Regions from separate parts of the Exiguobacterium sp. s133 genome, predicted to be linked through region 1. Evidence: predicted binding sites of a transcription regulator. Region 1 holds the regulator's gene; each other region holds the start of a gene.
What was found. The regulator LexA, encoded in region 1, represses DNA repair genes until DNA is damaged. The targets are predictions, from matches to a motif close to CGAACATATGTTCG.

Region 1 (2,278 bases):
GCGGCTTGATCTTCTGTCGCTTCAAAATGTTTCATGTAATGAAGCCAAACGAGTACTGCGCCAAGGAATGCTCCGACAAGTTGAGCAGCGATATAGATAGGTACATCTGCCCACGGTAAGTCAGAATTGAGCGCGAGCGACAAAGTAACCGCTGGGTTCAAGTGGGCACCACTGGATGCCGCGACGTAAACACCGGTCATAACGGCGAGACCCCAAGCGAGCGTGATGACAATCCAGCCACCATTTTCAGACTTGGTTTTCTTCAGAACGACACCGGCGACGACGCCATCCCCGAGTAGGACGAGAATCAATGTTCCCATCATCTCACTAATAAAATTACTCATGCAAAAACCCTCCCTTTGGATTAAAGCGAATAATACCTTTCTATTTAAACCTAACCCGAATTGATAACGTTTTCAATACAAATAATTGAAATATAGGAATCGAAATTTTCAATATTTAGGTTTAAAAAAATTAGAATTGGATAATAAAAAGACTTTTTCCATGATTGAATGGAAAAAGTCAGGATCGACGTTTTTTTCGTTTCTTTTTAGGGCGGAACCAACTACTCGTATGATCAAGGATGATATGAATCGTACTTGCGGTCATCACACCGATAATAAAAGCAGGCATGACGTCAATCAATGAGTCGACCGTGCTTGCTTGGATGATTTCACTATAGAAGGCTAAAAAGAGTAGCGGAATCAATAAAGCGGCACTGTAGAGTAGGCGGATGACATCTCCGATGATTAAGCCATGCGACCAGATGGAGCGGTGCGGCATAATTTTAACGTATGGCATCCAAAGGACACGCAAAGGGCCAAAACGATAGTAAGGTTCCGATTTTAAGTCTAAGTCGGGCGAAAGCCATAAGGTCCCGACGGCGATTCCGACAGCGGTCGGGAGCCAATCCGTTTGGTTCGTTGCGACCGAATAAACAACATATCCCGTTAGGGCAACGGAGTTGACCGTATCATGTACATTTCCAGAAGGCATGAAAAAAGACCAGCTTAGCTGGTCCCTCTCTTAGTGAATCGTCCGGTAAACGCCGATGACCTTGCCAAGAATCGACACGTTATCGAAATACATCGGGTCCATCGAGTCATTTTCTGGTTGAAGACGTACCTGTTGATCTTCTAAGAAGAACCGTTTGACTGTCGCTTCACTATCTTCGGTCATCGCAACGACAATCTCCCCGTTTTCTGCTGTGTTTTGTTGACGCACGATAACACGATCGCCATCAAGAATACCTGCATTAATCATCGATTCGCCATCAATCGTCAACATAAAGACGGTTTCATTTCCTACATAATGTGCAGGGAGTGGGAAATGCTCTTCTATGTTTTCAATCGCAGTGATCGGAAGTCCGGCAGTTACCTTGCCGATAACGGGGACATGGACGATCGCTTCGTTGATTTCTTCAGGTTTATCAAGCAATATTTCAATCGCGCGTGGTTTCGTCGGGTCACGGCGAATCAGTCCACGTTTTTCTAGACGATCCAAATGACCGTGTACCGTTGAGCTTGAAGCAAGACCAACAGCTTCACCAATTTCGCGAACTGAAGGTGGATAGCCCTTTAACTTCACTTCAGCGATGATGTAGTCAAGGATTTCTTGTTGACGTTTAGACATTTTCCGCATACGAATTGCCACCTCTTTCCGGATTGGTTTTTTTAGGATTTAGGAATATATGTTTCTAGAATTACTATAACATAGAACAAATGAGCGCACAAACAATTGTTCGATGTTTTTGTATTGACCGAACACTGGTTCTGTGTTTATTATAGATTATGCGAACAATTGTTCCGAGAACATTTATTCTAATAACCTATTTGGAGGGATTCATGATGATTCATTCTATTCGTACTCATGCCTTTTCAATTCTGTTTTATACGCTCAGTTTTGCTTTCATTCTTTTTCTTTTAACACCACGACCGGATGAAAAGGTCCACCGATTACTTACGGCGTCAGTCACGGTAGATGAGAACGTAACAGTCGAACAAGTAGCTGAAGTCTACAATGATGGTTCGATGACGAATCAAGAATACATCGACTGGCTGATCAAGAACAATGAGCTCGAAACAAAACATGTCATTTCGAAAGACAAAATCGTTGTACCAATCGCACAACAATGACAGAATATAAAAGTTGTTGAATGAACGAACAGGGGTGTGAGGTACGATGAAAGTAGTAATCTACTGTCGCGTCTCGACGGAAAAAGAAGCACAAGAGAGCTCACTGGAGCGGCAAAGAGCAGAACTGTCGGGACTCGCTTTAA
Region 2 (2,278 bases), on a different contig from region 1:
GTTTCCAAACACGGGTATTGTCTTCGAACAACGACAGTTGCAGTGCACCTTGGTCGGGGACAAGTTGACCGAGCGAGACGGACAAAAAACGAATCGGTTCGTGTTCGAGCCAGTTCGGCTCGAACAGCTGAAGGATATGCCGCAGGATAATCCGTTCGTCTGAAGTCGGATAAGGGAGACGGAGTTGCTTTGAAAACCCTGCCCGGACGATATGTCTCGAGTAACGGACACCTAAGTGAACCGTCCATCCAAGTTGATTGGAAAAGCGGACGCGGGCTGCGACATCGCTTGCGAGCTCACTTAAGACCAGCCGAATCTGGTCGTATTCGTAATAATCACGCATTAGTGTCACGCCATGACCAACCGTCTTCTGTCGGGATGATGCCGGACGAAATAAAGCGGTCGGATCAATCGTCGTCGGAGATTGATCGATGCCCCATGCATGATGCCAAAGTTCGGCACCGATGACACCAAAACGTTCGTGTAGTGTTTCTAATGGTGCGGCCGCCAAATCGCCGATCGTCTCGATGCCTAATTGATTCAGATGGTGCTCCATTTGATGACCGATCCCCCACATCTTGCGAACGGGAAAGTCATGTAAGAGACGGGGGACATCAGCATAACCACAACGCGCAATGCCCTGTTTTTTCCCGAGTAAATCAAGGGCAAGTTTCGCGATGACGTTATTAGGACCAATCCCGATTCGGACGTGAATACCGGTTTGTTCCAGGATGGCTGACTGTAATTGGTTAGCAGCTTCAAAATCCGTACCGAAGAGGTGCTCCGTTCCCGTCATGTCGATGAAACTTTCGTCAATCGAGTATACCCGGATTGCTTCCGGTGGTCCGAATTGATGGAGCACATCGAGGACACGAATCGACGTTTTCATGTAGCATAACATGCGTGGTTCGACGAGGTGAATCTGCTTTCGTTCCTTGTACGGGAGTTGTTCAATCTGGTAGAGACGACTTGCCGTTTTGATACCAAGCGTCTTCAAAGCAGGGCTCGCCGCTAAAATGACGGAGCCGCTCCGTTTTAAATCGGAAACGACGGCTAATTTTGTTGTTAATGGTGGTAGATTTCGGTAATGGCACTCGCAACTGGCATAAAAAGAGACACTATCCACGCAAAAAATACGTTGGTTTGGAAAGTCCGCATCAGAAGACACGAAAATCACTCCTTTTAGAACGTTTGTTCTTATTTTATTTATGTTGATTCTAGCACGGTCTCAAAGTGTCTCAAATCAAAAATTGAAAAAGAGTGTACATGTCATCACTTTTTAGAGCGCGGCATGACTTTAGAGATCATCCTCTTGAGTCATATTTAGGTAACAGGTTTGGTACACTAAGGACTGAGAAGAAGAAGGGTTGGGAGAGAATGAAGAAAAAACCGATGATCCATCTACCGGATGTCCCGAATAATTTAGCAGTCGAAACATTTGCAGAAATCGAAATCGATGATCCGTACTTGTATCAAATGATGTATGAAAAAGAAACGTTACCCATCGAGCTGACGGAGCGGATCGATGCCAATCAAGTCTGTTTTCGGAATGTCTCATTTGCGGGGCTCGTGTTTGATCGCGCGTCATTTGAAAATGTCCGGTTTGAGCAGTGCGATTTGACGGGTTGCCAGTTCCGTGACAGTCGTTTTCATCGCGTTCTGTTTCAGGACTGCCGCCTGACGGGGGTTCAATTAGAAGAAACATCGCTTGATCATGTCACGGTAAAAGCATGCCAGGCGAATTACTTACAAGTGATTCGGACATCGCTCCGACAAGTAACGTTCGAGCAGACGGCGATGCGGGAGACACAATTCTTCGAAGGGAAACTCATCGATTTACGTTTTGAGGATGTTGAATTGATGGAAAGCCAGTGGGTTGAAACTCCGTTAAAAGGACTCGATTTGCGACAAGCGGACGTCTCGGGGATTACGATTGATCCACGCTTTTTGACAGGGGCGATCGTGACGGAAGGACAAGCAATCGCATTTGCCCGATTACTCGGTCTTGTCATTCCGCAAGAATGAACATGAAAAAACCGGACGCTGTTCCTCTTCCTTTTAGGGAAACGGAAAACGTCCGGTTTTTTTGTATTCATACGACTCTCGAAGGAGAGACTTAAAAGGAGAGCGTCTCGCCGTCGTCCGGAATCAAAAAGTGAGCGGAGAGATGATTTGCTGCTAAAAAGTCAGCGATCATATCGCGGCGGAGCAGGCAGTGATTGACAGCTTCGAGATGCGAGACGATGATCGTCGCTTCAGCCGCTGCCGCGTGGACCGC
Region 3 (2,278 bases), on a different contig from region 1:
TTATCGCTAGTCCAATCCTGTGGTTAGCCATTCTAGTCAGTGTTGTAATCGGTATTCGTCGCGTCAGGCGAGAACGGAACTTGTTCCGCTCGAAATCACGCGATCAACGGACCGACATTTTTGAGACATTACTGCCCGGTCTGCTCGTCGGGATTGTCTTATCTGCAATCAGTTTGAGTTTACAGGTGACCGTCAGCCCGGTCTTCATTGTCGCCTTTACGGCGCTCGCTGCCGTGACATTAGTGATTGGCGTCGTCCGGTTTAACTTGCCGCTTTGGCCGCTCAGCGTTTTGGCACTTATCGGGTGGTTCGTGACGGATGAACGGATGGACGGGATTAAAGAGGTCGACGCGACGACGTTGCTGTTGCTTGCGAGCTTGACGCTGCTGGCAGAATTGGCGCTCGTCGCGTGGCGCGGTCAAAAGCAGTTGTCCCCATCACTCGTCTTATCGAAGCGGGGGCGTTTCATCGGTGGGTTGTCCGCGAACAAACTGTGGTTGATTCCGTTGCTCGTCATTGTTCCAGGCAGTAGTCTCGAGGAATGGTTTCCGCGGTTCGCTTTTCCGGAGTACGTCCCGCTCGTGCTCTTTTTCCCGCTCGGCTTCAGTTTTCTGTTCACAGGAAAATTGCCGGCTGAGTTGATGCGTCCATTGATTCGGGGTCGCGTCATCACATTGTTACTCGCGGTCTTGTTGACACTTGGTGCGTACGTGACGAACCGGGAAGAATGGTTATTCGGTCTACCGCTCCTGCTCGTCTTGCACATCATCTTGCACCAACGGGTCAAACGTTTGAATCGTTCAGCGACGCCGATTTTCCTCAATGGAAAACGGGGTGTCGTCATCCTGGGGACGTTCCCTGGATTACCGGCATCAGAAATGGGGCTCGTACCCGGAGAAGCCATCTATAAGGTCAACGGTGATTTTGTTGATTCCGAGACGAGCTTCTATGAAGCGATTCAAAAGCATAAACCATACTTACGTCTCGAAGTGATGAATCATAATGGAGATGTTCGGTTTGCACAACGGGCTTTTTATGAACAAGATCATCATGAACTCGGCATCATGTTCGTCAGTGAGCCGGGGAATCGCCGGACGAAAATTCGAACGCTTCAATAATGAACATCCTCTATCACGTGAGTGGTAGGGGATGTTGTTGTTTCTTGAGTGAACTTTATCTTTTTCAGAGATAATCCGTACTGGGACTTTTTCTTTTTTGGAAAAACGGGTAACTTCCTAGAAGGAGCACTTCATAATCGAATGTTTGTTCGTAAAGTGATACAATAAAGATAGATTTTTTACGGAATGAGGGGGAAGTTAGCGATGGATTTTGAGTTAGTGTCACCATTTGAACCAGGCGGCGATCAGCCGGCTGCCATTAAACAATTGGTCACCGGCGTCAAGAACGGCGAGCGGCATCAAACGTTGCTCGGAGCGACCGGAACCGGTAAGACGTTCACCGTCTCGAACGTCATCAAAGAGATTAAAAAGCCGACGTTAGTCCTGGCGCATAATAAAACACTGGCCGGGCAACTGTACTCGGAGTTCAAAGAATTTTTCCCGAACAACGCGGTCGAGTACTTCGTCAGCTTTTATGATTACTATCAACCGGAAGCGTATGTCCCGTCGACGGACACGTTCATAGAAAAAGACTCGTCCATCAACGATGAGATTGATAAACTCCGTCACTCGGCGACATCTTCCTTGTTTGAGCGAGATGACGTCTTGATCGTTGCGTCCGTCTCGTGTATCTACGGTCTCGGTAACCCGGAAGAGTACAATAATCATGTGTTATCGCTTCGTGTCGGCAATGAGATGGGGCGTAACGAGATGCTCCGTCGTTTGATTGACATTCAATATGAACGAAATGACATCGACTTCCAGCGCGGGCGGTTTCGTGTCCGTGGTGATGTCGTCGAGATTTTCCCGGCGTCACGAGACGAACAATGTGTCCGTGTCGAATTTTTTGGTGACGAAATCGAACGGATTCGCGACATGGATCCGTTGACAGGTGAAATCATCGCCGACCGTGAACATATCTCAATCTTCCCGGCGTCCCACTTCGTGACGGGGGACACACGTCTTCAAAAAGCAATCGCGAACATCGAAGTCGAACTTGAGACGCAACTCGCGAAGATGCGTGAAGACGGGATGTTACTCGAGGCACAACGTCTTGAGCAGCGGACGAACTACGATCTCGAGATGATGCGTGAAATGGGTTACTGCTCAGGAATCGAAAACTACTCCCGTCATTTAAACCTGATGCCGGAAGGATCAAC

Region 2: KNP96_RS16920 (Y-family DNA polymerase) is a predicted target of LexA. The motif match lies at 1,185-1,198, and genes of this name have one in related genera.
Region 3: uvrB (excinuclease ABC subunit UvrB) is a predicted target of LexA. The motif match lies at 1,257-1,270, and genes of this name have one in related genera.

The regions. Positions count from the first base shown of each region.
Region 1 covers NZ_JACSMK010000017.1:30,420-32,697, forward strand. Annotated here, with positions in the region: gene KNP96_RS16245 (MIP/aquaporin family protein) at 1-344, opposite strand, end outside; gene KNP96_RS16250 (metal-binding protein) at 523-996, opposite strand; gene lexA (transcriptional repressor LexA) at 1,027-1,641, opposite strand; gene yneA (cell division suppressor protein YneA) at 1,848-2,135, shown strand; gene KNP96_RS16265 (YneB family resolvase-like protein) at 2,182-2,278, shown strand, end outside.
Region 2 covers NZ_JACSMK010000007.1:129,354-131,631, forward strand. Annotated here, with positions in the region: gene KNP96_RS16920 (Y-family DNA polymerase) at 1-1,168, opposite strand, end outside; gene KNP96_RS11030 (pentapeptide repeat-containing protein) at 1,378-2,025, shown strand; gene KNP96_RS11035 (MBL fold metallo-hydrolase) at 2,117-2,278, opposite strand, start outside.
Region 3 covers NZ_JACSMK010000002.1:180,717-182,994, reverse strand. Annotated here, with positions in the region: gene KNP96_RS03510 (PDZ domain-containing protein) at 1-1,118, shown strand, start outside; gene uvrB (excinuclease ABC subunit UvrB) at 1,323-2,278, shown strand, end outside.